DNA from 4 places in the Erwinia billingiae Eb661 genome. Region 2 is predicted to be linked to each of the others. Evidence: riboswitches for the same ligand, from Rfam matches in the RefSeq annotation. Region 2 holds a riboswitch; each other region holds the start of a gene.
What was found. A riboswitch is a leader RNA that binds a small molecule or an ion and turns the genes downstream of it on or off. The one in region 2 is predicted to bind thiamine pyrophosphate.
Positions count from the first base shown of each region.

Region 1 (7,443 bases), 2.2 Mb from region 2:
CCGGGAACCACTTATGGTCGCGGTCATACTCGGCAATGCTGCCGTCGGCCAGCACCAGACGGATGCTCAGCGCCTCATCGGCAATCGAACTTTGCTGCAATCCCTGGCCATGGGTGCCGGTCGACAGAGCACCGGCAAGGGACTGCGAGGCAATCACGCCAGGGGAAGCCGGCAGCATTCTGCCAATGCCGGACAGGATCTCGTAAACCTCGTGCAGCGGCGTACCGCCGGCAAAGGTGGCACTGTCATCGGTGATCGCAATCAAGCCGCGCAGCTTGCTGAGGTCTACCAGCGTATCGCCTTGCTCCACCAGCTTGAGCATCCGGCCGGGCGACATTTTGCTGCCCATTACGCGGATTTTACCCCGGCTGGCAGCAACCAGCTGCTGCAATTCGGACTCGGACTCCGGTGCGCACACCGCGTTTTTATCGCCCAGCGTGGAGTTTTGGGCCCAGTTCCATACTTTGCCATCAGCGGCAGGATGGGGGTTGCGAAGGGGATATCCGCGATTTTCGCTCGTCATCGACTACTCCTTTCATAAGGACAATAACAAATCAGTAAGGGGGAAAAGCGCAGGAATAAGCTTTCGAGGCGCCGTACATTACCGGTAAGCATAGCTGAAAAGCCCCAGAACGACAGGTTCCGGGGCGTGAAAAGTTGTACAGAATGTTTTTCGTTGTACAGATTGCCGATCAAATCGGACGCAGATAGCGCAGGGTGGCATCAACCACCAGCTGACGATTACGCGAGATGCTCTGCTGTTCGCTCTCGCCGCCGCCAAACAGCGTGTTGAAGGTGTAGCGGTTCGACACGTTATGCGTACAGATGCTGCTGATCAGACGGTGAACGTCGACCGTGTCCGCTTTGCTGTCGAACACACCTGCCGCTTTACCGCGCGCCAGAATATCTTCCAGCACGTCGAGGGCACTCTGGTTCAGCGTTTTGATGCGCTCCGACTGGCTGATATAGCGCCCGCGCATCAGATTTTCGGTGCAGACTAAGCGCATAAAATCCGGGTGGGTGATGTGATAGTCAAAGCTGGCTTCGGCGAGGCGCGCCATGGCAATCACCGGCGGCATTTCAGCCAGATTGAGGCCGGTTTCATGCTGGCGAATTTCCTGATACACCTGCTCCAAAACTTCCACGTACAGGTTCTCTTTGTTGCTGAAGTGGTACACCACCATCCGTTTGGTGGTCTGGGCATGTTCAGCAATCTGTTCCATGCGGGCGCCCTGCAGGCCGAATTCGGCAAAAGTGGCAAGCGCACCGGCAAGGATGCGTTTCTTCAACCCTTCCGGGTCGTTTTTTCTTTTGGCTGTGACTGACATAGCAACTCGTTAAATCCGTCGTCTGTAAGAGGACCCTGACAGGGTTTACATCCACCATATTACCACAGAAAGCCTAAGGCCTCGTGAGCAGGGCGGGCGGTGTGATCCTGTTGGTCAATAATAAGGTATGGAATCATCTGACGGAGATTCAACCCTGTACAAGGGAAGGGTAAGGGTGGGGGATTGGGTTGCCACGAACATGTTCAGGACGCTGTTCGCGGCAAAGTGAGTCAAAAATAAGGATGCGTTCCGTCTATCACGCTGGCGTAATGACCTTTGATTTTCTCATTCAGCTGCGCCTCGTTCGGCAGAGGCCGCCCGCGCAGCACCGCTTCGGTGGTGAAGCAGAAAATCAAAATGCCCCGACTGCAAATGTTGGCGGCCTCGGTGTAGCTTTCAAGCGTCGAGAAATACGCATCGCTGCTTTTGGCTTTTTCCAGACTGGCGGACATCACCGACACCAGCATACGGTAAACGTCTATCGCCTCGCCCAGCACCGGGATTTTACCGATTGAGAACGCCAGAATTTTGCTGATGCGGGTAAACAGCAACTTTCTGTCCGGTAACGCAAACAGCTCTTCCAGCGTCTCCAGCCACAGGTTGAAGGTAGTGGCGAACAGTTCATTCTGCACGATCTGCAGGCTGGCATGCTGCCAGGAGAATGAGGCGGCCATTAAGGCAAAATCACGCTGATAGCTCAGGAATGCCTGCTCATTGTCATCGTCCGCCAGCGTCAGCGCATTGCTGGCCAGCTCGAAGTTTTGCAGCTCTTGCTGACTCTCAGCTTCATGCCAGTCAATCAGCCTGGCTTTACGCAGTTGCAGGGTTTTTAACGCTTCCAAATCGTGGAAGGTAGCCATGGCGATCTCGCTGGCTAACAACGCCTTATTGATCGTCTGAATCACCACGGGCGACTCCACCACAGAACGCTGCGCCAGCAATTCGTTGCGGCGATTAAGGTAGGCGGCGGCAGGACTGAGGAAGTTGCTCATGGAGTTTACCCGGGGTCGGAGGGGGGACAGGCATCAGAGAACCTGTACAGTAGGTTCCAGTATGGCATAAGTTCTTGCTAAGAAAGCCTGGGGGAAAAGCTTTTCAGGATAATGCCAGATAGCCGAGGGTAATCAGCAGCTTGAAATGGCCTGTAACATCTGTTCGCCCGCCAGCATCGACTGGCGGGCTTTACGATTTCTTAACGTAATTCCATCGCGTAATTGTTAACCGTCGTTATTTTTTTGATCAGCTTATGGTCAAAAAGGAACCGTTCGTAAGCGTCATAACGGGCTCTGTCCAGATGGGCCGGATCGCGGGCAAACATCGGCAGGGTTTTCATCCACGCGGCTTTGTTTAAGGCATTATTAAGGTCCGGGTGCGCACTGGCGAACGCATCCCAACTCTCCTGCGGATGGGCATGCAGGTAGTCGCTGCCTTTCTTCAGCGCAATCAGGAATTTTTTGATTTTCGGCGCGTTCACCTCATCGCGATTCGCCACGATAATCAGCTCGTCATAGGCCGGAACGCCGTAGTCCTCAACGTTGAATACCTGCGGATACTGACCGTGCTGCTTCAGCTCCAGCGCTTCGATATTGCGATAGCCGCCTATCACCGCATCGACCTGGCCCGCCATCAGCGCGCTGTTGAGCTGGAAATTGACGTTGACCATCTTCACCTGATCCAGACTGACCTTTTCATGGTTCAGCATGGTGCCCAGCGTCGCCTGTTCAATCCCGCTGACCGAGTAGCCAATTTTTTTGCCTTTCAGCCCGGCCGGCGAGGTGATGCTTTTATCCAGCGTAATCACCGTATTTAACGGCGAGTTGATCAGCGTGCCGACGCGCATCAGCGGTAAGCCCTGATCGGCAAAGAAATGCAGCTGTGGCTGATAGGTGATCGCCAGGTCGGCCTGTTTGGCTGCCACCAGCCGTGGCGGCAATGCCGGATCGGAAGGCGGCACAATCTTCACCTCCAGCCCCTGTTCCTTAAACGCGCCAATCTGTTCCGCGACCATGATCGGCGCGTGATCGGGGTTGATATACCAGTCCAGCACCAGCGTCAGCTTGTCGTTGGCACAGGCGGCGTGGGCACAGGCGGCAGTCAGCAGCAGGCCGCAGAGAGTTTTCTTAAACATGTGTTTCCCTTGAGTGAGGTATCGATCAGTCATTTTCCGGTGCCCAGCGGATCAGGCGACGCAGTGCACTGTCCACTGCCAGCCACAGCAGCAGGGTCATCAGCACCAGAATAAAAAGTGCCGCAAAGCAGAGTTCGGTTTGCATCCGCGCATTGGCGTTCAGCATCACGTAGCCCAGACCTTCTCCTGCGCCGACCCATTCGCCGATAATGGCACCAATCGGCGCCACTGCAGCCGCCATCCTCAGCCCGGAGCCAAACGCGGGCAGCGCCGCCATCAGCCGCACATGGCGTAATAACGCCCAGCGGGACGCGCCCATGGTGCGGGCGAGGTCGAGAAAATCGTTATTGACCCGGCGCAACCCGTCGAAGAAAGCCGAGGTGACCGGGAAGAAAATCACCAGCACCGCCATCGCCACCTTGGCGCTGATGCCGAAGCCGAACCACAGCACCAGCAAGGGTGCCAGCGCAAAGACCGGTATGGCCTGGCTGGTCAACACCAGCGGCATCAGCCAGCGCTGTAAGCGGGGAGAGAACATCATGCACAGTGCAAGGATGGCGCCGAGCAACACGCCGGCGACCAGCCCGCTGACGATTTCTGCCGCGGTCACCAGCGTGTGCGCCGCCAGATACGCGCGACTGGTCCACAGGACGTCGGCAACCGACATCGGCGTGGGCAGCAGGAAGGCAGGAACGCCGCTGCGGGTGATTGCCCACCAGACGGCAATCAGGCCGATAAATACCGTCAGGCCACGCCGCCAGCGGCCAAAGGCCGATTCTTTTGCGGATATCATCCTGCCGCCCGGGTCAGCTGTTGCAGTAATTCACCCTGGCTCTGCAACAGGTGCCGATCGTCAGGGGCCCGGGGCGGCAGTCCGGCAATCTGATGGGAATCATCAATCCCGGCGGCAGACAGCACCAACAGCTGGTGGCTAAGGCGGCAGGCTTCCAGCGGATCGTGGGTGATCAGTAACACCGTGTGGCCGGTCAGTAACATTGAGGCCAGCGTCTGGATACTGGTGCGGGTAATGGCATCCAGCGCTGAAAAGGGCTCATCCATCAGCACCATCGGCTGACGCTGATAAAGCGTGCGGGCCAGCGCGGCACGCTGCCGCATGCCGCCGGACAGCGCGGCAGGCAGGCTGTCGCCATAGCCGCTTAAGCCGACGCGATCCGTCAGTTCGTCAGCCCATTCGCGGTCGGGCTTCTCGCCACGCAGGCGTGAGGCGAGGCTGATATTCTCGCGGACGGTTAGCCATGGATAGAGCAGATCTTTCTGCCCCATATAAGCCACGCGTCCCGGAACCGGCAGACCGTCGCTGCCGGTGACCGTGCCTGCCGTCGGCTGCGCCAGCCCGGCAATGATCTTCAGCAGACTGGTTTTGCCGACGCCGCTGGCACCGAGCATCGCAGCAAACTGCCCACCGCGGATATCAATGTTCAACTGCTCAAACACCGTCCGTGCGCCGTAGCGCAGGGTCAGATCGCGAACCTGAATCCCCGGCGGGATCACGCCGCGGGCAATGTCATGACTGTTCATACCACGTTACTCAAACTGGCATTCAGGCCCATCTGCCAGAAGGCGCTTTCCAGACGGGTGGCGGTGGTGAAGATGGTTGAAAGCTCCGGCAGACGGCTCTGTGCGCCGCGCTGAACCCCGACCGTTTCCAGCAGGTCAATCGCCCGCTGTACGCTGGCCAGATAGTTTTCATCGCCGTAGTTGGCGATCCACGAGCGGTAGGGATTGCCTTCGGTGACGGTGGCGGGATTGTGCAGCAAGCCGAGGCCTATTTCGGCATAGCCCGCCACGCAGGGAAGCAGCGCGGCCAGCAGATCCAGCGCATCGCCGGACTGGCCGATATCCAGCACATAGCGGGTGTAGTTGAGGGTTTCGGGCGCTTCCTGTTCATTGCGCATCTGGCTTTCGCTGATGCCCCACTGCGTGCAGTAACCGACATGCAGCGGCAGCTCGGCGACGATGGCGTTCAGCGAGGCGGTGGCGGCACGCATTTCTGGCAAGGTTCGGAACTTGCTGACCAGCAGGGCATAGGCGCGGGCGAAATGGATCAGGAACAGGTAGTCCTGGGTCAGATAAAGCCGAAACGCGCTTTCAGGCAGCGTGCCCTGGGCCAACTGCTGAAGAAAAGGGTGGTTAACGTAGTGCTGCCAGTCAGCCGCGGCCTGCTGGCGAAGCTGGCCATAAAGACCACGGGAAAACATGTTGTCAGACATGGGACCTCCAAAAGTGAGTGGAGATCCGGGCGTGCAGAGGTATGAACAGGCAACGATCGAAAGTGGTGCTATTGCCAACCCGTCCCTTCGCTGGCATGACCCAGATCAGGTTCAAAGGGTCCGGCTAACGTCGCCATCTCAGCCCATAAAGGACACCCCTCGGAGAGGCTTGTTATACGATATTTACTTTTTGATTACAATCGATGGCTGGCAGCCGAGTTGGCGTCATAATGAAAAACGGCCTTCTTGCGAAAGCCGTTGTTTAAGCGCCACTAAGCCTGTTTTGGCTTAGAAATCATATTCTAACGCTAAGCGGTTCTGCCAGAAGTTCTTGTCAGAGGTCGAGGTGGTTTGCACGCCGACAAAGTCGGTCAGGCTCAGCCCTTTCAGCACGCCATCAAAGCTGTAGGTGCCGTAAATCAGGTACTCCGACTGATTGCTGCTGGACGCGCCGGCGCTGGCGGTCAAATCCATAAACGAGTAGCGGCTGCCGAGGGAAATATTGCTGTTGGCGGTCCAGTTCAGATCGGTGGAGTAGGCGTTGCCGCTCCCCAAATCCTGGGTACTGGTGAAGAACGGTTGGGCAAAATACTGGCCGGACGAGGTGTTATGGGCATAAGGCGTCACCAGCGCGCCGTTGCCATAGGCATTCTCACTGGCGGCGATATGGTCCCAGTTCAGTGACCAGCGCAATGAAGGTACAAAATTCATCGCATACTGCGCGCCGTAGCTGGTGCTGTTTACTTCGCCGGCCAGCGCATCGCCCTGACTCAGGCCGCGAATAAACTGCACGCCAATTTTGGGCTGCAACGGATTTTCCGACCACGACAGGAAGCTGTCGGCGTAAACCATCTTGGTGTAGTTATTGTATTCCTCGTACCACAGCTGGCCGGTCAGCTTTTTATCATCCAGCTTCAGGGCACGTCCGCCGCCGATGCCCCACATGCCGTTGGTGCGGCCATCGGCGTCGGTGTAGGCGGTGGTGTCGAGGAACTGATCGTCACCCCAGGGTTTATAGCGGGTAATTTTGGTGGCGTGCAGGAAGTTGTCGCTGTCGCCATAATTGGCGTCCACACCCCGGAACAGGATCGGGGTGATGCGCCAGTCGTAGTCGCCGATAAACGGGATATTGATACGCTGGTCACCGGCGGTGATACGGAAGTCCTGATAGTGCCAGCTCAGATAGGCTTCGCCGACGCCGGTCTCGTTTGGCCCCAGTTCACCGATCAAGTGGTCATCGTTATGCGAGATGCCGCGTTGCAAAATGCCGCTGACGCCGAGGCTCAGGCCATAATATTCCGCCGTGGCGTACTTCACGCTGCCACCGTAGCTGACGGTGTCCTGCGAATAGCCCGGTGAGAAATAGGCGTTGTGGGTGGAATAATAGAGGCTGCGCAGGCTGCCATGGACCGAGCCGCAGGTAAACATTTCGGTCAGTGAATCGGCCACGCCGGCATCACAATCCGAAACCGGTGCCGCGGCCAGCGCGTGACCCATTAATAAAGCCTGAGAGACGACGAGTGCACCCAACTTTAGCGCAAAGTTGACCTTCTTTGTTTTCATCAATAGCTTCCTGTCAAAAATTTGAAAATGATCTGCCCGCAGCAAAATTTGCTGAGTAATTGTTTTTGGGTATCCGGTAAAACCGTCCAGTGGCGAGCGCGTTATTTTAGATACGTGCTTTATTTACTCACTGTAATTAATTTTATGCTGATTTCATTTATTCAGTGACAGCGGATCGCTTGGTAATTCCAGC
Region 1 covers NC_014306.1:3,047,066-3,054,508, reverse strand. The annotation lists gene EBC_RS15355 (D-arabinono-1,4-lactone oxidase) at 1-523, opposite strand, end outside; gene EBC_RS15350 (TetR/AcrR family transcriptional regulator) at 693-1,328, opposite strand; gene EBC_RS15345 (hypothetical protein) at 1,559-2,320, opposite strand; gene EBC_RS15340 (ABC transporter substrate-binding protein) at 2,521-3,456, opposite strand; gene EBC_RS15335 (ABC transporter permease) at 3,482-4,249, opposite strand; gene EBC_RS15330 (ABC transporter ATP-binding protein) at 4,246-4,995, opposite strand; gene tenA (thiaminase II) at 4,992-5,687, opposite strand; TPP riboswitch at 5,753-5,857, opposite strand; gene EBC_RS15320 (OprD family porin) at 5,976-7,250, opposite strand; gene EBC_RS15315 (FAD-binding oxidoreductase) at 7,404-7,443, opposite strand, start outside.
Region 1: linked by a shared signal. The riboswitch ahead of tenA (thiaminase II) and the one ahead of thiB (thiamine ABC transporter substrate binding subunit) in region 2 are both predicted to bind thiamine pyrophosphate.

Region 2 (7,443 bases):
CAGGTCAAACTGCACCACGTTCCAGCCAATCAACACGTCCGGGTCGTGCTGCACAAACCAGGCGTTCAGTTTTTCCAGCAGCTGTGGCCGGCTGGAGACGTATTCCAGATTGAAGTCCAGTTTGCTGGCATCGCCGTTCTCCGGGCCCAACATATAGACATCGCGTTGTCCGCAGCCTTCAAGCCCGATGCAGTAGAGTTCGCCGTGGCGGGTGGTTTCGATATCCAGCGAGACCCACTTCAGCGGCGGCCGGTAGTCGGGATTGGGTTTCAGGCGGGTGTTGATCAGGCTGTTTCCCGCCTGCTGGCCGCTAAACCAGACGGGCGAGGTGATAAAGCGCTCCATCAGGTAGCGCTCGGGCGGCCGCACATCCGCTTCATACACCATCACGCCATTCTCACGCAGCAGCTTCTCCAGCTTTTGCAGTTGGCGGTACTGATGGCAATAGAGGCCGAACACCGGCCGATGGCGGAAATCTTTTAACCCGAGGGGAACGATACGGAAATGGCGTTCCTGCTTAAGTAACGCCTCAGCCTGCGCCTGATACTCTTGCGGAATAAAGGCAACGGATTCCTGTGGCGGCAGCACCACTCTCTGCGGGCCACTGTCGGTGGCCAGCCACAGCACCACTTCCGTGCCTGAAGGCGTATCCCGCCAGTGGCGGGTGAGCAGAAAGCCTGCGCGTGCATCGTTCACCGGAAATCCTTAATGTTGCTTCTTTGCACAATAATAGCATGTTTATTTATACAGTATAGCGCGATGCCGGGGGAATCTCGCCCGGTCGGGTCAGTGCGGACGCCGTCCGGCCCGTGCTGGAGGTTATCTTAATCTGACCGCGATCAATGAGTTCATACAAAACAGACCTTGACGCAGTACGGGTGTCTCAGGACAATCCGACCTCAATCAAAACAGAATGTGGAAAGTATGGAAGCCTGGCTGCAACATCTTATTACGCAATCACTGGCCTGGTCTTTGCTGGCGGTGGGGCTGATCACTTTTTTTGAATCCCTGGCGCTGGTCGGGCTGCTGTTGCCTGGCACTGTTTTAATGGCTTCCTTCGGCGCGCTGATCGGCAGCGGGCAAATTGGCCTGTATCCCGCCTGGCTGGCGGGGACCATTGGCTGTCTGGTCGGCGACTGGATTTCCTATCTGATTGGCTGGCAATTCAAAGGGCCGCTGCACCGATGGTCATTTATTAAAAAGCATCAGGGGTTGATGGATAAAACCGAACATGCGCTGCATCAGCACAGCATGTTTACCATCATTGTTGGGCGTTTTGTCGGGCCGACCCGTCCGCTGATCCCGCTGGTGGCGGGAATGCTGGAACTGCCGGTGAAGAAGTTTATCCCGCCGAATATCATTGGCTGCGTGCTCTGGCCACCGCTGTATCTGTTGCCGGGCATTCTGGCGGGTGTGGCGATTGATGTGCCGAAAGGGGCGAGCAGCAGCATGTTTAAATGGCTGTTGCTGGCGGTGGCATTGCTGGTCTGGCTGGGATGCTGGTTGGGATGGCGCTGGTTACGTTCGAAAAAGCAGGCCGACTGGGCCAGCGCGTATCTGCCGCCGAGCCGTCTGCGCTGGCTGGCGCCGCTGGTGATTGTTATTGCCGTGGCCAGCTTTGTCGCCCTGCAATTCCATCCGATGATGCCGATATTCCGCCATCTGTTGTCAGAAGTCTTTATCGGACATTAATGCCCAGCACGGCGGCTTCAGCCACGTCACCATTGAGCAGCACGTCGGTGCTGCCGTCCCAGTAAACCCGTCCGTCGACAATCAGTATGCTGCGTGGCGCTATCCGCGCGGCATCCTCAATACTGTGCGACACCATCAGTAGCGTGATCTTCCTCTCCTGACAGACCTCATTGACCAGCTGCAGCATCTCTTTGCGCAGGGCCGGATCCAAGGCAGAGAACGGCTCATCCAGCAGCAGCAACGGTTGCTGACGCACCAGACATCGCGCCAGCGCCGCCCGCTGCCGTTGCCCACCGGAAAGTTGCGAAGGCAAACGGTCCAGCAAGGTGTCCAGACCGACTCTTCGCGCGATGTCCTGCAACGCCTGCTTCTGCTGAGGATCCAGCTTCAGCCCGGGATGCAGGCCAAGGCCGATGTTCTGAGCTACCGTCAGATGCGGGAACAGGTTATTCTCCTGGAACAGCATGGAAACCGGTCGCTTCGCCGGTGGCGTGTGGCTGTGATCTTCGCCATTCAGCAGCAAGCTGCCGCTATTTACCGCAAGAAACCCCGCGACCAGGCTCAGCAGGGTGCTTTTCCCCGCGCCGCTCGGGCCGAGGATCGCCAGCCTTTCTCCCGCCTGCATGCTCAGTGAAAAGCGCATCGGCAGATGGTTATAGAGGTAGGTCAGATTAGTTAACGTCAGCATGGCGTCCCGGCAGTTTTTCAATCAGGGTGAACAGAAGGAAGCAGAGCAGTAAAAGCAGCAGCGCAGTGACCGCGCCATCTTCGCTACGGTAGGAGCCAATCTGTTGATAAAGATAAAACGGCAGCGTGCGGAAATTTTCATTACCAAACAGCGCCACCACGCCAAAATCGCCAATCGACAGCACGCAGGCAAACGCCAGCGCCTGCGCAAGAGGGCGCTTTAACGCGCGCAGTTCGATCAGTTTGACGCGATTCCAGCCGTGAATATCCAGCGACAAACAGAGCCGGTTATAGCGTTCGGCAATGTCTCGCAGAGGGTTTTCCAGCACCTTCATGGCGTAAGGAATGGCCATCAGCGCATTGGTGAAAATTACGATGCCGTCGGCAGCGTCCGGCAGGCCCACGGTGGCATTCAGCAGCAGAAAGAAGCCGGTCGCCAGCACGATGCCGGGCATGGCCAGAATCAACATGCCGCTCAGTTCCAGCGACTGGCCGAGCCAGACGCGCTGACGCAGGCGCAATTCCCGGCTGCTCCACAGCAGCATCACCGTCAGGATCACACACAGCACCCCCGCGCCAAGCGCGATACGTATTGAGGTGAAGGTGGCCTGCCACAGCGCCGGTTGGCGTAATACTGCGGGCAGCCCCTGATTCAGGCCATCCACGATCACCGCCAGCAGCGGCGGCAGTAATAAAAGCAGCGCGGCGAAGATTAACAGCGCATCCCACACTTTGGCGCGCCCGCTGTCTTCAGGATTTCGCCAGCCGTTGATGCTTGCCGTGCCCGACGGAATCGCTTTGCTGAGCCACTGACTTAACATCACCAATCCCAGACAGCAGACCATCTGAATCATCGCCAGCAGGGCGGCACGGCCCGGATCGTAATCAAAGTTCAGCGCCTGAAATATCGCCAGCTCGATGGTGGTGGCTTTTGGTCCGCCGCCGAACGACAGGACGGTTGCGAAGCTGGCAAAACAGAGCATAAAAATCAGCGCGCCGGCAGGCAGAATTTGCCGCCGCAACCAGGGCCATTCGACCACCACGAAATGGTTCCAGCCGCGTAATCCCAGCTGAGCGGCCAGCTGGCGCTGCTCACCGGGGATCTGTTCCAGCGCCTGCAGCAGCAGACGCGCGGCTAACGGCAAATTAAAGAACACATGCGCCAGCAAAATGCCCTGCAAGCCATAGGGCGTGAAGGTATAGGGAATGCCCAGCAACGTGCAGAGATCGGCCAGCCAGCCCGTACGGCCATAGACGCTGAGGATGCCAAACACCGCCACTAACACCGGCAATACCAGCGTCATCGCGCAGAGTCTTAACAGCGTGTCCCGGCCGGGGAAGCGGCGTCGGTAAAGTGCGCGGGCCAGCGGGATCGCCGGCCCAACCGCCAGTACCGCGGAAAGAAAGGCCTGCCAGAAGGAGAAGCGCAGGACGTGCCAGAGATAGTCATCCTGCCAGAGATCCCGCCAGTGGATCGCCGGCGCACTCAGCCATAGCGCGCTGAATGCGGTCAGGGCCACGGCGACCAGCAGCGTCGCCGCCAGCGCACCGGGCACTAACGGGCCAGCACTCAGCGGCTGACGGCGCGTTGCCATGCACTGATCCATTGGCTACGTTGGCTGGCGACTTCCTGTGACGTGTATTGCAGCGAGTTGGACGGAACGGTCAGGGTATCGAAACCGGCAGGCAGGGTGCTTTTCACCACCGGATACATCCAGTTGCCGGTTGGGATACTGTCCTGGAACGGTTTATCCAGCATAAATTTCATGAATTTCTGCGCCAGCTCCGGCTGTTTGCTGCTTTTCAGCTGGCCGGCCACTTCTACCTGCAGGTAGTGACCTTCGCTGAAATTGGCGGCGGCATACTGCGATTTCTTCTCTTCAATCAGGTGGTAAGCCGGAGATGTGGTGTAGCTCAGCACCATATCGCCTTCACCCTTGAGGAACAGCCCGTAAGCTTCGCTCCAGCCTTTGGTAACGGTGACGGTTTTCTTCGCCAGCTTCTGCCAGGCTTCCGGTGCCTTATCGCCGAACACTTTCTGCATCCACAACAGCAGGCCGAGGCCCGGGGTGCTGGTGCGGGGATCTTCATAAATAATCTTCAACGGTTTGTCGCTGTTGACCAACTCTTTCAGGCTGGTGGGCGGATTTTGCAGCTTGGTTTTATCGTACACAAAGGCGAACCAGCCGTAGTCATACGGCACAAAGGTCTTATCGTTCCAGCCACCCGGAACGGTGACCTTGCTGGTATCCACCTGGCCTGGTGCGAACAGGCCGGTTTTCTCCGCCGCATCCAGCAGATTGTTATCGAGGCCCAGCACCACATCGGCCTTGCTGTTTTTACCTTCCATCCGCAGACGGTTAAGCAGCGAGACGCCGTCTTCCAGCGCCACGTATTTCAGCTCGCAGCCGCAGTCCGCTTCAAACGCCTTTTTGATGGCAGGACCCGGTCCCCAGTCAGCGGAAAAAGAGTCGTAGGTATAAACAGTCAGGACGGGTTTAGCCGCGAAGGCCGGGAAGGTGCCGAGGATCAGTAAAGGCAGAACTTTTTTTAACACTTTGCGTTCCTTGAAAGTTAGGGGTCGCAAAGGATCTGAGCAATCTGGAGAGTCTCAAATCCCTACGCCGGCATTATCCGGATCAGGTTCGACGGGTTTGTCTCAGCGCTGGCAGTGAAACACCGCGAACGCACCCCGTTGAGAACGGCCTATTCTAGTGATTTCCGCTGGGTAACGAAAGCATCATGCGTCGTCAGGGGCGAACCAGGCGGATTTAAAATCAAACCAGCCCAGCATATTCATTCTGACCCCGCGCATGCTGCGTTGACCTTCCAGCAGCAGCCAGTGATGGAACAGCGGATGCAGCGTCCAGGTGTTGATCAACTGCTTGCCCCAGTCGGCCAGCGGCAGCTTCTGTTCGCGCCAGCGTTGCGCATCCTTTTCCCAGTCCAGCGTGACGCAATGATGCACCAGCGGGATTTCGTACAGCAGCGCAAACACCGAAAATTCCAGCGGCAGGGTGAAGTTGGCGCTGCCGAGCCAGATATCGCTCTCGGCTTCGCCGCGGTGCCAGATGTCATAATCGACCTGTTGGGTGATCAACTCCACGCCCTGTTCGGCGAGGATCGGCCGTAACGCATTGGCGATGCCCTGATGCTCGACGTGATCGTTATACCAGGTCAGCGTCAGGGTGGTCAGCCCGTCGGGCTTCTGGCTGGCAGCCATATCGCGGCGATGATGCCAGCGCGGCAGCAGGCCATAAGCCGGAAACCAGTAGCGTTGATAGCCAATACCGGCATGATTCAGCAGGGCGATCGGGTTGAACAGCGTGCTGACCCAGCGACGGATGTGTTCATCGCGACCCTGTTCGGATCGCTGATCAAACAGCAGGAAGTAGCAGCCTTCTTCCAGACGGCTCTCTTCAGACTTTTCTTCCAGCCCTTTGCCTTCCAGCTTAACCCCGGCATAAACCAGCTCATCACTGATTTCCGGCAACACCCAGATATTCACTTCATCAATCAGCGCGCGGTAACCAAAATAGTCATCAAACGCCTGGATCCTCAGTTGGGTGGTCTGATTGCGCACCACCGCATAAGGGCCAGTGCCTATCGGCTGACGGGCGAAGTCCGTGAGGAAGGGCCACTCTTTCGGCAGGATCATGGTGCTGACGCTGCCCAGCAGCCAGGGCAGCCAGTTGTCGGGCTGATGCAGATGAATATCCAGCGTCCAGGGCGCCGAGGACTCGATGCGATCGAAATGGGCATAAAGGCGTTGGGGCTTCAGTCGCTCAAGGGTGCTGATAATGTCGGCCATCTCCAGCTCACGGCCATGATGAAAGTGGATCGCCGGGCGCAGATAAAACCGCCAGTGCAGCGGAGAAAGCTGCTGCCAGTGGTGGGCAATATCGGCTTCGATTTCCCCATTTTCCTCATTTATCCGCGTCAGGCTGCTAAAAATCTGACGGGCAAGGTGGGTTTCAGAACGACGCAGCGGCGTACCGGGTAACAGATTCAGTAACGAGCGATAGTACATCACCCGCAGGATATGTTTCCCCTGGCGGAAACTGCGGCCAAGATGAGAGATCAGCATCTGTCTGACCGTGTTTTTATCGCCCACCAGCTGCACCAGCTGGTCGATGCGATCGTTCTCCAGCAACTCTTCCGCCCGCTGCTGTTGCAATGCCAGTCCGGTGTAATGGAAGCTGAGCTTCGAACGTTTTCCGCGCCCGGCTTCAGCCTGCCAGTTCAGCCAGCCCTGTTCCTGCATCGCGTTCAGCAGATTGCGCATATGCCGGCGGGAGCAGCTCAGTTGTACCGCCAGATCGTTGAGCGTGGTCTCCTGCGGCTGGCCTTCGCAGCACTGCCACAGGCGGATAAACTGTTGTTGTAAGCGGGCAGAAGACATAAAAGAGGAACCCTTATCAGAAAGCAGTCTGTTTTTTCTTCCTTATATTAGGACGATAATGCCCGCAGATGAAAGAGCGGGAGACATTCTTCGAATGCGCTCTGACATTGATGATTCTGAGTATGGTGCCTTTCACCAGCCAGCCGGGTTAATACCTTGCTGGCTTTTTTCGCTGCTCCATGTTTTCTTCTATGCTTGCTGTTTGTCGACTCACCTCTGTGGCGACTTTTTTTGAAGGATCAGCTATGAAATCGCTCCTCACGCGCCGTCGCCGTATCAATCCTGTTTACGTCGCCTTTATGGCCGTGTCGTTTATGGTGGGCGTGGCGGGTGCGCTTCAGGCTCCGACGCTTAGCCTGTTTTTGACCCGTGAAGTGGCCGTTCGTCCGTTCTGGGTCGGGCTGTTTTACACCATCAATGCGATAGCCGGCATTGCGGTGAGCATTTTGCTGGCAAAGCGCTCGGACAACCGGGGCGATCGCCGCATGCTGATCCTGTTTTGCTGCGTGATGGCGATTGGCAACGCGCTGATCTTTGCCTTCAACCGTGACTATCTGACGCTGATTACCTTTGGCGTGCTGCTCTCCGCTCTGGCCAGCGTGTCGATGCCGCAAATCTTTGCCCTTGCCCGCGAATATGCTGATAGCTCCGCCCGAGAGGTG
Region 2 covers NC_014306.1:839,737-847,179, forward strand. The annotation lists gene polB (DNA polymerase II) at 1-696, opposite strand, end outside; gene EBC_RS05125 (DedA family protein) at 925-1,692, shown strand; gene thiQ (thiamine ABC transporter ATP-binding protein ThiQ) at 1,679-2,380, opposite strand; gene thiP (thiamine/thiamine pyrophosphate ABC transporter permease ThiP) at 2,364-3,974, opposite strand; gene thiB (thiamine ABC transporter substrate binding subunit) at 3,950-4,936, opposite strand; TPP riboswitch at 4,978-5,084, opposite strand; gene sgrR (HTH-type transcriptional regulator SgrR) at 5,120-6,781, opposite strand; gene EBC_RS05150 (sugar efflux transporter) at 7,027-7,443, shown strand, end outside.

Region 3 (7,443 bases), 2.5 Mb from region 2:
TTTTATTCGCCACCTGCTCCTGCAGCGCGCCGGAGCGGGTCCAGGCTTGCAGCATGGCGCTGAACTCTGGCAGGTCGAAGAAATAGTGCTCAGAATCACGCATCACCGGCGTCGCGCCAGAGACCACCGACTGCGGATTGATCAGCTCGGTCGGGCTGTAGGTCGCGCCGCACACTTCACAGTTATCGCCGTACTGATCGGGCGATTTGCATTTCGGGCAGGTGCCTTTAACAAAACGATCCGGCAGGAACATGCCTTTTTCCGGATCGTACAGCTGTGAAATGGTGCGGTTCTTGATGAAACCGTTCTCTTTCAGACGGGTATAGATCAGCTCTGACAGCTCACGGTTCTCGTCGCTGTGCGTCGAGTGATAGTTATCGTAGCTGATGTCAAAGCCTGCAAAATCTGTCTGATGTTCCTGACTCATCTCAGCAATCATCTGCTCAGGCGCAATACCCAACTGCTGAGCTTTCAGCATAATTGGCGTACCGTGTGCATCGTCCGCACAGATGAAGTAAACCTGATTGCCGCGCATTCGCTGGTAACGGACCCAAATATCTGCCTGGATATGCTCGAGCATGTGGCCGAGATGAATGGAACCGTTGGCGTACGGCAGTGCGCACGTTACCAATATTTTTTTCGCGACTTGAGTCATAGTAAGACTTGCTATACCTGTTTTAAAAGGGGGGATAGATGGTAACCGAAAGGCCGTCCCTGCGTAAACTATCCCGCGATCTCACCGCCGTTTTTTAAGGCCGGTAACATCACCGCCTGCCACTTCTGATATGCTTAAACCCATCTGAACCCATTAAAGAACTGATAAAGAAAACAAGGAGCCGGGATGACGGTACAAGCTCAGGGTCAACATTCACCGGAAGCGCTGCGTGCGATGGTGATGGGCACATTGACCACTTTTGAACATCCGACGCTGAAGCATAACCTCACCACCCTGAAGGCGTTGCACCACTGCGCGCTGATGGACAATACCCTGCATATTGATTTGGTGATGCCATTTGCCTGGCATAGCGGTTTTGAAGCGCTGAAAGAGTCGGCCAGCGCCGAGCTGTTACGTCTGACCAGCGCCACCGCTATCAGCTGGCGCCTGACGCACGACATCGCCACGCTGAAAAGAGTGAAAAATCATCCCGGTGCCACCGGCGTGAAGAACATTATTGCCGTCAGCTCGGGCAAAGGTGGCGTGGGAAAATCCAGCACCGCCGTCAATATGGCGCTGGCATTGGCCGCTGAAGGAGCCAAAGTCGGGCTGCTGGATGCCGATATTTACGGTCCTTCGATCCCCGACATGCTCGGCACCCGTGATGAACGCCCAACCTCGCCAGACGGCACGCATATGGCGCCGATTATGGCGCACGGCCTGGCAACCAACTCGATTGGTTATCTGGTGACGGACGATAACGCCATGGTCTGGCGTGGGCCGATGGCCAGCAAAGCGCTGATGCAACTGCTGAACGAAACGATGTGGCCGGACCTCGACTATCTGGTGCTGGATATGCCGCCGGGTACCGGTGATATTCAGCTGACGCTGGCGCAGAATGTGCCGGTGACCGGTGCGGTGGTGGTGACCACGCCACAGGACATCGCGCTGGTGGATGCCCGAAAAGGTATCGTGATGTTTGAGAAGGTTAACGTCCCGGTATTAGGTATCGTTGAGAATATGAGTATGCATATTTGCAGCAACTGCGGTCACCACGAGGCTATTTTTGGCAGCGGCGGGGCGGAGAAATTAGCAGAGCAATACCATACGCGCCTGCTGGCCCAGCTGCCGCTGCACATTACGTTGCGTGAGGATCTGGATGATGGACAGCCAACGGTGGTGCGTCGTCCGGATAGTGAGTTTACGGCGATGTATCGCCAACTGGCCGGTGCGGTGGCTGCCCAGCTTTACTGGCAAGGGGAAGTGATCCCTGCCGATATCGCCTTCCGCGCGGTCTGAGTCACCTTCTCCCGGTTTCATCGCCGGGAGAGCGTTCAGCGCACAAAATGCATCAGCCAGTACTCACCGTGTTCACTCTCGCCGTCAGAAATTATCGTCCAGCCATGCCGTTGATAAAAGGCCACCGCATGATGATTGGCCTTCATGCATTTCAACGCGCCGGTGGAGGTGAACGCCGCCTGCACGGCGGTCAGCAACAGGCTGCCCACGTGCTTTCCCTGCCAGTCGGGGTCGATAAACAGGCTGTGCAGAAAATTATCGTTAGGTAACACCGCCGCAAATCCGAGGCGGTGACCGTTGTCTTCCGCCACCAGGATGCGCTCGCCCAGCGTGACCCGATCAAAATCTTCCAGCGCCCAGTCACTGCCATCCAGCCAGTGCCAGTTTGCCTTGCGCGACGCAAGAAACAGCGTGCGCAGGAAAGGGCGGTCGGCCTCAGTAAAGGGACGAACGTTCACGACTGGCTCCGGCGCGCGCGGGGATTATCAGACCGGCTTGACATGCCGTTCGCCATCAAGCCCGGTGCCGCGATAGTCGTAGTCAATTTTTCCGGCCTCAAACAGCTCATCAAGCACCTTAAAATTATCCGGTGGCGTCACGTTGCAACGGTGGTTAAGCGTGGTGTCGAGGATAGAAAACCCCCGATCCCCGCGTGAAATCTGTTTCAGGTATTGCAGCATCTTCAGCGCTGCCACGCTGATGCCGTACTGTTCATTAAGCGGTCTGGTCATAATGCGTTGCGTATTGTCTCGGCTCAGGACGGGATGATGCCCAAGAGTAGCGTATTGTTGGCCGTTAGCCAAAAGAGTCCTTGGGCGAAGTTGACGCTTTCCCATCTCCAGGCCAGTGTAAAGAGATTGGGGTTTCATAAGGAAGGCGCAATGACCGCCAGTCAGGACACACAAGAAAATACGCTTAGCCTGCCGGTACTTGCCGCCGGCGCGCTGGGGGTGGTATTTGGCGATATCGGCACCAGCCCGCTGTATACCTTAAAAACCGTGCTCTCTTTGTCGGGCGAAGGACCCACGCCGGAGGTGATCCTCGGGCTGCTGTCGCTGCTGTTCTGGACCATGGTGATGATCACCTCGGTAAAGTATGCCCTGTTTGCGATGCGCATCGACAACCATGGCGAAGGCGGCATTCTGGCGCTGATGTCGCTATTAGTACGCAAGGATAAACGGCGACCGCTGGTGCTGTTTGCCGGGCTTTTCGGTGCGGCGCTGATCTATGGCGACGGTGCGATCACGCCAGCGATCTCGGTACTCTCTGCCCTTGAAGGGCTGACCATTATCCTGCCGGAATCACAACCCTGGATCCTGCCTGGCGCGGTGGTGATCCTGCTGGCGCTGTTTGCCATTCAACCGCTGGGCACGGCGAAGATTGGCAAAGTCTTTGGTCCGATTATGGCGCTGTGGTTCGCGGTTATCGCCGGCCTGGGCATCTGGGGGATTGTGCAGCATCCTGCGGTGCTGGTGGCGCTCAACCCGATGTACGGTATCGACTTTCTCTTCTCCAACGGCATCGTCAGCTTTCTGGTGCTCGGCGGCGTATTCCTTTGCGTCACCGGTGCGGAAGCGCTGTATGCCGATATGGGCCATTTTGGCAAAAAGCCGATTTGGCTGGCCTGGTTTGCTATCGTCTTTCCCAGCTTGCTGCTCAACTACGCCGGACAGGCAGCGTTACTGCTTTCAGGTGCTGACGTAACGCAAAATATTTTCTTCCGGCTTTGCCCGCCGGTATTGCAAATCCCGCTGGTGATCCTCGCCACGCTCGCCACCATCATTGCCAGTCAGGCGATTATCAGCGGTGCGTTTTCCATGACCCGTCAGGCAATTCAGCTAGGCTGGCTGCCGAGGCTGCGGGTTAAACAGACTACCGAAGAGAGCTACGGGCAAATCTATATCGGGGCGATTAACTGGTTGCTGATGGTGGTGACCATCTTCCTCGCGGTGTTCTTCAAATCTTCCGACAAGCTGGCAGCAGCCTATGGCATCGCCGTGTCGCTGACGATGATCATGACCTCCGGGCTGTTATATGTTGCGATGCATGAGGTGTGGCGCTGGAACCGGCTCACCAGCCTGCTGATTGCCGGTGTGTTCTTTGTCATCGACCTGTGCTTCCTGGTCGCCAATATGAGTAAGGTGTTCGAGGGGGGCTATATGCCGCTGATCCTGGCGCTGGTCGTGTACGGTGTGATGTTGCTCTGGCACCGCGGCGTGGAAGCGGCGAGCAGGGCGGTGCACGAAAAATTTATTTCGGTGGACGACTTCCTGGCAATGCTGGAAGAAAAAGCCATACCCAGAGTGCCGGGCACGGCGGTGTTTCTGACGCGGGAGAAAGAGGGCACGCCGCCGGTGATGCAGTGGCAGGTGAAGCGAAACGGCTCATTGCATGGGCACGTGCTGTCGCTAACGATCGCTATCGACAACGTTCCGCGCATCAATGCCGACGAGCGCTTAACCGTCACCCAGCTTGCGCCGGGCTTCTGGCACGCGCTGGCGGTGTATGGCTTTATGGAGCGGCCGAATATCCCTGCGCTGTTACGCTATCCGCAACTGGATAACTGCGAGCTGGATACCGAGGATGTCACCTATTATCTGGGCCATGAAAACATCATCCCACGCGAAGGTAGCGGCGGCCTGCCGGCCTGGCAGCGCGTGATTTTCAGCTGGATGGCGCGCAACGGCATGCATGTGACCGACTACTACTACCTGCCCAGTGACCGTGTGGTGGAGATCGGTCGCCGCATCCCGGTGTAGCGGTGGAATGTTGATCTGATTAACGCCTGGGGGATGGTAAAGAAAAGCGCCATCCCGTAATCTGGCGGCTGAAAGCACGTAGTAAATGACTCGGGGTGCCGTTTCTTTCCAAAGAAAGGGCTGAGAAAAACCCGTCGAACCTGAACTGGATAATGCCAGCGGAGGGAAGTCAGATGCCTGACCGCATCGCCTTCTTGATCGCCGGTTGGGAGTTGTACCATGAACCAACCTCATACCTTTGTCGCGGCGGATGCCGTGGCGTCGCTCCACCTCTTCCGTGAAAAATCGCCGTTAATTCACTGCCTGACCAACGATGTGGTGCAGACTTTTACTGCCAACGTGTTGCTGGCGCTGGGCGCATCGCCGGCGATGGTGATTGATCCCGACGAAGCCGCGCAGTTCAGCGCCATTGCCGATGCCGTGCTGGTCAACGTCGGCACGCTCACCCATTCCCGCAGTACAGCGATGCTGGCCGCTGTGCACGCGGCCGGAAAGGCGCAGCGTGCCTGGACGCTGGATCCGGTTGCCGTCGGCGCATTGACCTTCCGCACTGAATTCTGTCAGCAGCTGCTGGAACACCGTCCTGCGGCTATTCGCGGCAACGCCTCGGAAATCATGGCGCTGGCGCGCCAGGCAACCTCCGGGCGCGGCGTCGACAGCCTGCATGACTCGGCGCTGGCGCTGGACGCCGCTCGTCTGCTGGCCAGCACCACCGGCGCCATCGTTGCGGTCACCGGGGAAACGGATTACGTCACCGATGGCCAACGGGTGCTGGCTGTGGCTGGCGGTTCGCCGTTGATGACCCGCGTGGTCGGCACCGGCTGCGCGTTGTCGGCGGTGGTGGCCGGATTTGCCGCGCTGCCTGGCGACCGGTTAACGCACGTTGCCAGCGCCTGCCGGATAATGAGCCTGGCAGGCGAACGCGCGGCGATGGCGGCAGCGGGTCCCGGCAGTTTTGTTGCGCTGTTCCTCGACGAGCTGTTCACTCTGGAGGTTCAGGGATGAAGCGCATCAACGCACTGAGCATTGCCGGAACCGATCCCAGCGGTGGCGCGGGCATTCAGGCCGATCTGAAAACCTTCTCGGCGCTGGGTGCCTATGGCACCACCGTGATCACCGCGCTGGTGGCGCAGAATACCTGTGGCGTGCAGTCGGTTTACCGCATTGAGCCCGACTTTGTCGCGGCACAATTACATTCCGTGCTGAGCGACGTGCGCATCGACAGCGTAAAAATCGGCATGTTAGCCAGCAGCGATATCGTCAAGGTGGTGGCTGAAGGACTGAAGGCCTCGTCCGTGCCGTGGATTGTGCTGGATACGGTGATGCTGGCGAAAAGTGGCGATCCGCTGCTTTCGCCGACGGCGGTTGCCACGCTGCGTGAGTGCCTGTTGCCGCACGTTTCACTGATCACGCCAAATCTGCCGGAAGCGGCGGCGCTGCTGGAGTGTCCGGTTGCCACTAACGAAGATGAGATGCGGCGACAGGGAAGGGCGCTGTTAGCGCTGGGTTGCCAGGCGGTGCTGATGAAAGGCGGACATCTGAGCGATGCCGAAAGCCCGGACTGGCTGTTCAGCCGCCAGCTGGAGCAGCGTTTTACCGCGCCGCGCGTGCCAACAAAGCATACCCATGGCACCGGCTGTACGCTTTCCGCTGCGCTGGCCGCGCTGCGACCCCGGCATGATAACTGGGTGTCGACGGTGCAGGACGCCAAGGGCTGGTTACAGGGCGCGCTGGAGCAGGCCGATTCGCTGGAAGTCGGCAAGGGCATCGGCCCGGTGCACCATTTTCATCGCTGGTGGTAGCGGACGATCAGGGCGTCGAGCACTTGGCGGGCGCGTCATTTGCTGCCAATCCACTCTATTTCGATCCAAAGAAGATCGTCGAGCTGGCCATCGAGTCGGGCTGTAACTGCGTGGCCTCCACTTATGGCGTGCTGGCCTCGGTGTCGCGCCGTTATGCGCACCGCGGTGATCAACAAGCGTGCGGGCGGTATGGGGCTGATTTTGGGCCGTAAAGCCTTTAAGAAATCGATGAAGGATGGCGTGGCGCTGATCAATTCGGTGCAGGATGTCTATCTGGCGAAAGACGTCACCATTGCTTAATCGCTAACGATAAGGGGTTGACAATGATTAGCCCCTTATCTTTCACCCTATGTGATTATTTTGTTACAAACTATCGATGCTTAAGCCTCTCCACTCTTGCCTGAAAATCGCTAAAATAGCGCTTTAGTCTGACGTGAGCCGTGAAGTAAATAATGAAGTGGTTATCTAAAAATGCGTGGTTATTTGCCGTCAAAACCTGCATTGCCGCCTTTATCGCCTTATATATCGCGCTGAAACTGAACCTGGATAAACCGGCCTGGGCCATGGTCTCGGTTTACGTGATTTCACAGCTGTATTCTGCCTCCACCCTGTCGAAAGCCTTGTTCCGCTTTCTTGGCACCGTGCTGGGCGGGATCTTTATCTTTCTGATCTACCCGATAACCGTTACCCATCCGATGCTGTTCAGCCTCTGCGTTTCGCTGTGGGTTGCCTGCTGCCTGTATCTGTCGCTGCATGACCGCACGCCGAAGAGCTACGTGTTTATGCTGGCAGGCTACAGCGCGGCGATCATGGGCTTTGCCGATGTCACCACGCCGCTGTCGATCACCTATACAGTGATTTCCCGTATCGAAGAAATTACCGTGGCGATTATCTGCAGCAGCCTGGTGCATATGCTGGTTTTCCCGGT
Region 3 covers NC_014306.1:3,313,810-3,321,252, reverse strand. The annotation lists gene metG (methionine--tRNA ligase) at 1-655, opposite strand, end outside; gene apbC (iron-sulfur cluster carrier protein ApbC) at 842-1,954, shown strand; gene EBC_RS16585 (GNAT family N-acetyltransferase) at 1,990-2,412, opposite strand; gene EBC_RS16580 (hypothetical protein) at 2,440-2,685, opposite strand; gene EBC_RS16575 (potassium transporter Kup) at 2,836-4,713, shown strand; TPP riboswitch at 4,795-4,897, shown strand; gene thiM (hydroxyethylthiazole kinase) at 4,933-5,718, shown strand; gene thiD (bifunctional hydroxymethylpyrimidine kinase/phosphomethylpyrimidine kinase) at 5,715-6,515, shown strand; partial or broken gene EBC_RS26345 (class I fructose-bisphosphate aldolase) at 6,521-6,679, shown strand; gene EBC_RS26340 (fructose-bisphosphate aldolase class I, fragment) at 6,669-6,815, shown strand; gene EBC_RS16560 (FUSC family protein) at 6,968-7,443, shown strand, end outside.
Region 3: linked by a shared signal. The riboswitch ahead of thiM (hydroxyethylthiazole kinase) and the one ahead of thiB (thiamine ABC transporter substrate binding subunit) in region 2 are both predicted to bind thiamine pyrophosphate.

Region 4 (7,443 bases), 530 kb from region 2:
CGGTAAATAAACGAGACGAAAAGGTTTTATCAGCAATTTGCAGCATGTCAGCCTCCGGCAATGGCCTGGAAAATCACCAGATCATCGCCTTCCTGTAATAAGTAAGAGGACCAGCGATCGCGGGGAATAATCTGCTGGTTAACGGCCAGCGCGGTGCCTGGCTGGTGGCGGGAAAGCTGCTCCAGCAGCCCGGCCAGCGTCAGCGAGCCGGCAAGCGTCAGGCTTTCATCGTTAACCACGATTTTCATCACTGACCCCGCATACCGGACAATCCACACTGCGTTGCAGCGACAGCGTTCGCCAGGTTTGTTGTCTGCCGTCAAACAGCCGAAGTTTGCCGTCAAGACAGGACGGCTGGCCTGCCAGCATCTTTAAGGCTTCCAGCGCCTGTAAGGTACCCATTACGCCCACCACAGGACCCAGCACGCCTGCGGTACGGCAATTTCGCTGGGGTTCGTCTTCGTCTGGCCATAAGCAGCGATAGCAACCGTGTTCAAAAGGAGGCGTAAGCACCAGCAGCTGGCCACCAAAGCCAACGGCGCTGGCACTGACTAACCGCTTACCCTGTTCCACGCAGGCGGCATTGACCGCATGGCGGGTTTCCATGTTGTCGCTGCAATCCAGCACCAGGTCGACCTGCTGCACGACTTCCCTGAGTGATTCAGCCATCATCCGCTGCGCCAGAGCAATAAACTCCACCTGCGGGTTTAGCGACTGTAGGTGCTTCTTCGCCACGGCGACTTTGGACTGACCGGTTTCATTCGTGCGAAACAGCACCTGGCGCTGAAGATTACTGATATGCACGCTATCGTCATCGGCCAGCACCAGCTTGCCAACGCCTGCGGCAGCGAGGTACAGCGCCGCAGGTGAACCCAATCCGCCGAGGCCGATAATCAGTACGCTGCCTGCCTGCAATTTCTGCTGGCCATCGAGGCCAAACTCCTCCAGCAGGAGCTGACGGCTGTAGCGTAAAAAGTCGTTGTCACTGAACATGGGCTTCGTCCCCGTTTCCAGCCAGATCGAGCAGCTGCGCGGTAGCTGCCTGCCAGTCAGGCGCCAGCGTGATGGCGCTGACCACCGCAATGCTTCCCACGCCGGTTGCCAAGACCTGCGGTGCCCGTTCCAGACTGATGCCGCCAATCGCCACCGTGGAAATCCCTTTCAGGCGGGAAATATGGCGCTGCAACTCCTGCAATCCCTGCGGCGAAGAGGGCATATTTTTGGTCTGGGTCGGAAAGACGTGCCCGAGGGCGATATAGGACGGCTTCTCAGCCAGAGCCCGATCGAGCTCGGCATCGTCATGGGTTGAAAGCCCCAGCCGTAATCCGGCGCGATGGATCGCATCCAGATCGGCGACATCCAAATCTTCCTGGCCCAGATGCACGCCATAGGCCTGATATTTAATCGCCAGCTGCCAGTAGTCATTGATAAACAGGCGTGCCTGATAACGCTTGCCCAGTTCGATAGCCGCCGCGATATCGTTTTCGACCGCCGCTTCAGGCAGATCCTTGATTCGTAACTGAATCGTACGCACGCCCGCTTCAAGCAGGCGCGCGATCCATGCCACCGTTTCCACGACCGGATAGAGTCCAAGCTGGGCCGACGTTGGCGGGAAGGCTGAGCGGCTCATGCTTTTTCCTCCTGCGACAGCGCATCGGCGGGGTGATAAAGTTCCCCGCCGCGGGTACGGAAAGCCTCTGACATTTCGGCCATACCAACCTCAATCGGTTTGGCTTCCGCCTCCTGTCTGGCGGCATAGTCCCGCACTTCCTGAGTAATTTTCATCGAACAGAATTTCGGGCCGCACATTGAACAGAAGTGGGCGACCTTGCCCGATTCCTGCGGCAGCGTTTCATCGTGATAGGCGCGCGCGGTATGAGGATCGAGTGCCAGATTAAACTGATCTTCCCAGCGGAATTCGAAGCGGGCTTTGGACATGGCGTTATCGCGGATCTGCGCGCCGGGATGCCCTTTTGCCAGGTCGGCGGCATGCGCGGCAATCTTGTAGGTAATCAGACCCTGCTTAACATCTTCCTTGTTGGGCAAGCCCAGATGCTCTTTCGGCGTGACGTAACAGAGCATTGCGCAGCCAAACCAGCCAATCATCGCCGCGCCAATACCGGAGGTGAAATGGTCGTAGCCAGGCGCGATATCGGTGGTTAGCGGGCCGAGCGTATAGAACGGCGCTTCGTGGCAGTGATTGAGTTGCTCGGTCATATTGCGGCGGATCATCTGCATCGGCACATGTCCTGGTCCTTCGATCATCACCTGCACGTCATACTCCCAGGCAATTTTGGTCAGCTCGCCCAGCGTATGCAGCTCGGCAAACTGCGCTTCATCGTTGGCATCCTGAATCGATCCTGGACGAAGTCCGTCGCCCAGCGACAGCGAAACGTCGTAGGCGGCGCACAGCTCGCAGATCTCGCGGAAGTGTTCGTAGAGGAAGCTCTCTTTGTGGTGAGACAGGCACCACTTGGCCATGATCGATCCCCCCCGGGAGACGATCCCCGTCAGGCGTTTTGCGGTCATCGGCACATAGCGCAGCAACACACCGGCATGGATGGTGAAGTAATCGACGCCCTGTTCAGCCTGTTCCAGCAAGGTATCGCGGAACACTTCCCAGTTGAGATCCTCTGCCAAACCGTTCACTTTTTCCAGCGCCTGATAAATGGGAACCGTACCAATCGGAACGGGACTGTTACGCAGGATCCATTCGCGCGTCTCATGAATATTGCGCCCGGTAGAAAGGTCCATCACCGTATCGGCGCCCCAGCGGGCGGACCACACCAGCTTCTCCACTTCCTCTTCAATCGACGAGCTGACCGCGGAGTTACCGATATTGGCGTTAATCTTCACCAGGAAATTGCGGCCGATAATCATCGGTTCGGATTCAGGATGGTTAATATTTGCAGGGATGATGGCGCGGCCGGCCGCCACTTCCTGCCGGACGAACTCTGCCGTGATATTTTCCGGCAGGCTGGCACCAAAGCTGTTGCCGGGATGCTGTTGCAACAGCACGTCACCCCGAATACGTTCGCGGCCCATATCTTCACGCAGGGCGATAAATTCCATCTCTGGCGTAATCACGCCCAGCCGCGCGTAATGCATTTGCGTCACGCAGCGGCCAGCCAGTGCCTTGCGTGGGCGGGGAAGATGGTCAAAACGCAAATGATCGAGGCCTTCATCCGCCAGGCGCTGTTGGGTGTACACCGAACTGAGCTGCTCAATGTGCTGAGTATCACCACGCTGTTCAATCCAGTCATTGCGTAGCCTGGCAAGTCCGCGATGCACATCAATTTTTGCGTCCGGATCGCCATAAGGTCCGGCCGTGTCATACACCGGTACCGGTTCGTTATCTTCAAACTGCGGATTGTCTTTGCTGCCACCGACCATCGTCGGACTGAGCTGGATTTCACGCATCGGCACGCGAATATCCTCGCGCGAACCGTTCAGCCAGATGCGTTTAGAATTGGGGAAAGCGGTGCCCTGAAGGGAGTCGATAAACTGCTGGGCTTCTGCGCGCTGTTCGCGGCGGGTCGGTCTTTTATCACGGGTAGACATAGCTCGTTCCTGAAAAAAGGGAATTTGCTTGCCTGGAGTTCGGAGGAGTAAGCGCAGGGTGTGAAAATGGTCGGATCCACACCGTCACTGAAGATTTACTCTTGTTCCCTTCGCAGGTACTAACCTGATCAGGTTCCGCGGATCCCGAATTAACGGTCTCAGCCCCTAAGGGCACTCCGACAAGAAGAATTTTGCTGGCAGACAGCACCAGCAAAACAATCGTGGCAGGACTGGCCTCGCCACATAGTGCCCTTTCAGCATAAAGGGGCTTTTTTGAAACTACAAGGGGTTTACAATCTGATAACGTTTACGCCGGACGGGCAAGCGCACTCTCATTAGCTGCCTCAGGCTTATCCGCCGTTTTTTCCAGCGCCAGCTGAATAAAGCGGTCTTCAAGCGTGAAACGCGCTTCCAGCGCTTCGCCCACTGTGGACAAAGCATTCTGGAATTCGAGACAGTTATCGTGATCGATGGCCTTCTCGAGATGGGTATCATACACCTGCATGATCATCTCGGTGTTTGCCTGCAGGGAAGGGTAGATCAGCGCGGCTTTAGCCAACTGTTCGCTGCCTTCCATCTCCTGAATAAAGCGTTGATAAACGGTGAAATGCCCGGTGGAAAGGTAATCCACCAATCCCTGACAGAAGCTGTCCAGCGCGTTTTCATCGAGCGTAGTGAGCGATTCCTTGTTAGGCTTGATGCCAACCAGACGATAATAGGCAATCAACAACTGCCTGCGGGAGCGTAGACAAAAGTCTACCAGGTCGCTACATCCGCCGACGCGCGCGGTCAGAACTTCTAACTGGTTAAGCATGAGTGACTCCATGAGTGTAATTATTACTATTTCGCCCCAATCCAGTAATTCAGAAAGTCTGTAAAGCTGAGGATGAGCAATTTTATGCAACGTGAGATTTCAAGCGTAGACGTTGGCTGGTGGGTTGTCAGTCATGAACATAAACTTTGGTTACCGAAAGGTCAATTACCGTTCGGTAGCGCGCAAGAATTAAGCCTGACAGGATCGAACGGATCACAAATCGGCGAGTGGCAGGGCGATCCCGTCTGGCTGATCTGTGAGAACCGTCAAGAGGGCATGGGATCCTTGCGTCAGATCCTCGATCTGGACGTGGGCCTGTTCCAGCTGGCGGGTAAAGGGATCCAGCTGGCGGAGTTCTATCGCTCGCATAAGTGGTGCGGCTACTGCGGCCATGAAATGCACCACAGCAAAACCGAACTTGCCTGCCTCTGCCGCCATTGTCGACAGCGCTATTACCCGCAAATCGCGCCCTGCATCATTGTGGCGATCCGCCGTGGGGAAGAGATCCTGCTGGCCCAGCATACCAAACACCGTAACGGCATCTATACGGTGCTGGCCGGTTTTGTTGAAGTCGGCGAAACGCTGGAACAAACCGTCGCGCGTGAAGTGATGGAAGAGAGCGGGCTGAAGGTGAAAAACTTGCGTTACGTCTCCTCTCAACCCTGGCCGTTCCCCCAGTCGTTGATGATGGCTTTTATGGCCGATTACGACAGCGGCGAGATTGTTATCGATCCCAAAGAGCTACTGGATGCGGGTTGGTATCGCTTTGATGCCTTACCGCAGCTTCCTCCTCCAGGAACGGTCGCCCGTCGCCTGATTGAGGATACCGTGGTGCTTTGCCGCGAAGAGGCTGAGTAAGTACCCAGGCCGGCAAATTCACCCTTTGCCGGCTTTTGCTGAACCCGCTCGGGTGTTTAATCATCGTATTTCATTTTTTTAAATAAACTACTGTGCTTAATCGTGCAGCATCACGTATTTTATTGTTCTGATTTTGTCTGCCAGACTGCATTAATATTAATGTCATGTTAATAACATCAGGGAATGATGCCATGGAAAGGTTCAGGAAAGAACATTACTTATGGGGCCTGTGGCTCTTATGGATTTTTTCTCTTTGTTGTTACCTCTTCCCGCAATATAAATTCTTTGATTGTTGCCTGAGGGTGACGATCGGCTGTTATTTAATATTCGTTTTATTAACTCTCGCTAAAAGGATGGATCCCAATATGTTTAACTTCAATAAGAAAGAAACAGACTCGCCAGTGAACGGCTCAGTCGATACCGCCTCGCTGCTGGCACCGAAGGCCGCGCTGGAGCTGGCTGATGAGAGCGCGACGGCGAAAGAAACCCGTATTTCATCAGGCAGTAAATTAACGGGTGAAATAATTAATGAAGCTAATATTTCGATAAATGGTCAGATCGTTGGCGATATTGTCAGTAAGAAAACGGTACAGATCGGTCAAGAGGGGAAAGTGAATGGCAAGGTATCTTCTTTGAAAGTTGTCGTAAATGGTTCGCTAAAAGGATGCTGTTACGCGAAGTCAGTCACGATTCTTTCCCGTGGCCGAATTGAAGGGGATGTTTATGCCGAGGATTTCTCTATTGAGAAAGGCGGCGTATTTATTGGCAATTCTCATGTGCTTGATGAAAACAGGCTGCCAGATAAAGCCTCGACCGCGGCGAGGACAAAGCCAGAAATATCTGAGTTAATGCCGCCAGCGCCGGGAAAAAATATCAATAAAGAGCGGGGTGATAAAGCCGCTAAATAAGGGTTTGATATGCGCATTAAGCCACCCAACCGGGCGCGAGGTTCACCGCCCGGTGGGTGAGCCCATTCTGTCTTCCGCTCTCAGCCGCCCGGCGATCGCTCAATTTTTGTGACGCTGTGGCAGCGCCATTTCCAATAAATGTTACACTACGCGCATGCATGTGTGCTTAGAGAGCTTTTAAAAATGAGTGAACTGAAGAACGATCGTTATTTGCGCGCCCTGTTGCGCCAGCCGGTAGATGTAACGCCAGTGTGGATGATGCGCCAGGCCGGGCGTTATTTGCCTGAGTACAAAGCGACTCGCGCGGTAGCCGGTGATTTTATGTCGCTGTGCAAAAATGCCGAACTGGCGTGTGAAGTGACGCTGCAACCGCTGCGTCGCTATAACCTGGACGCGGCGATCCTGTTCTCCGATATCCTGACCATTCCAGATGCGATGGGCTTAGGCCTCTATTTTGAAACGGGTGAGGGTCCGCGTTTCTCTTCACCGGTCACCTGTCGTGCAGACGTTGAAAAGCTGCCAATCCCCGATCCTGAACAAGAACTGGGTTATGTGATGAATGCCGTGCGCACCATCCGTAAGAATCTGAACGGTGAGGTTCCGCTGATTGGTTTCACCGGCAGCCCGTGGACGTTGGCGACCTATATGGTGGAAGGCGGCAGCAGCAAGGCCTTCACCAAACTGAAAAAGATGATGTATGCCGAGCCGGCCACCCTGCATCTGATGCTGGATAAGCTGGCTGACAGCGTCACCCTGTACCTCAATGCGCAAATCCGCGCCGGTGCGCAGTCGGTGATGATCTTTGATACCTGGGGCGGCGTGTTGACGGGTCGTGACTACCTTGAGTTCTCCCTTCACTACATGCACAAAATCATTGATGGCCTGCAGCGTGAAAACGACGGACGTCGCGTACCGGTTACTATGTTCACCAAGGGTGGCGGACAGTGGCTGGAAGCCATGGCGGCGACCGGCTGTGATGCGCTGGGGCTGGACTGGACGACCGATATTGGCGATGCACGCCGCCGTGTAGGCGATAAGGTCGCGCTGCAGGGCAATATGGATCCTTCCATGCTGTATGCCGCGCCTGCCCGTATCGAGCAGGAAGTAGCAACTATCCTTGCAGGCTACGGTAATGGCAGCGGTCACGTGTTCAATCTGGGTCACGGCATCCATCAGGATGTGCCGCCAGAGCACGCAGGCGTGTTTGTCGAGGCAGTCCACACGTTGTCTCGCCCATACCATCAGGACTAAGCATGGATATTCAGGCATTAAAACAGGAACAGCTTGCGCGTGCCGCTGAGG
Region 4 covers NC_014306.1:310,939-318,381, forward strand. The annotation lists gene EBC_RS02810 (thiazole synthase) at 1-46, opposite strand, end outside; gene thiS (sulfur carrier protein ThiS) at 48-248, opposite strand; gene EBC_RS02820 (HesA/MoeB/ThiF family protein) at 232-993, opposite strand; gene thiE (thiamine phosphate synthase) at 983-1,630, opposite strand; gene thiC (phosphomethylpyrimidine synthase ThiC) at 1,627-3,561, opposite strand; TPP riboswitch at 3,650-3,750, opposite strand; gene EBC_RS02835 (Rsd/AlgQ family anti-sigma factor) at 3,869-4,375, opposite strand; gene nudC (NAD(+) diphosphatase) at 4,460-5,233, shown strand; gene EBC_RS24670 (bactofilin family protein) at 5,599-6,141, shown strand; gene hemE (uroporphyrinogen decarboxylase) at 6,325-7,392, shown strand; gene nfi (deoxyribonuclease V) at 7,395-7,443, shown strand, end outside.
Region 4: linked by a shared signal. The riboswitch ahead of thiC (phosphomethylpyrimidine synthase ThiC) and the one ahead of thiB (thiamine ABC transporter substrate binding subunit) in region 2 are both predicted to bind thiamine pyrophosphate.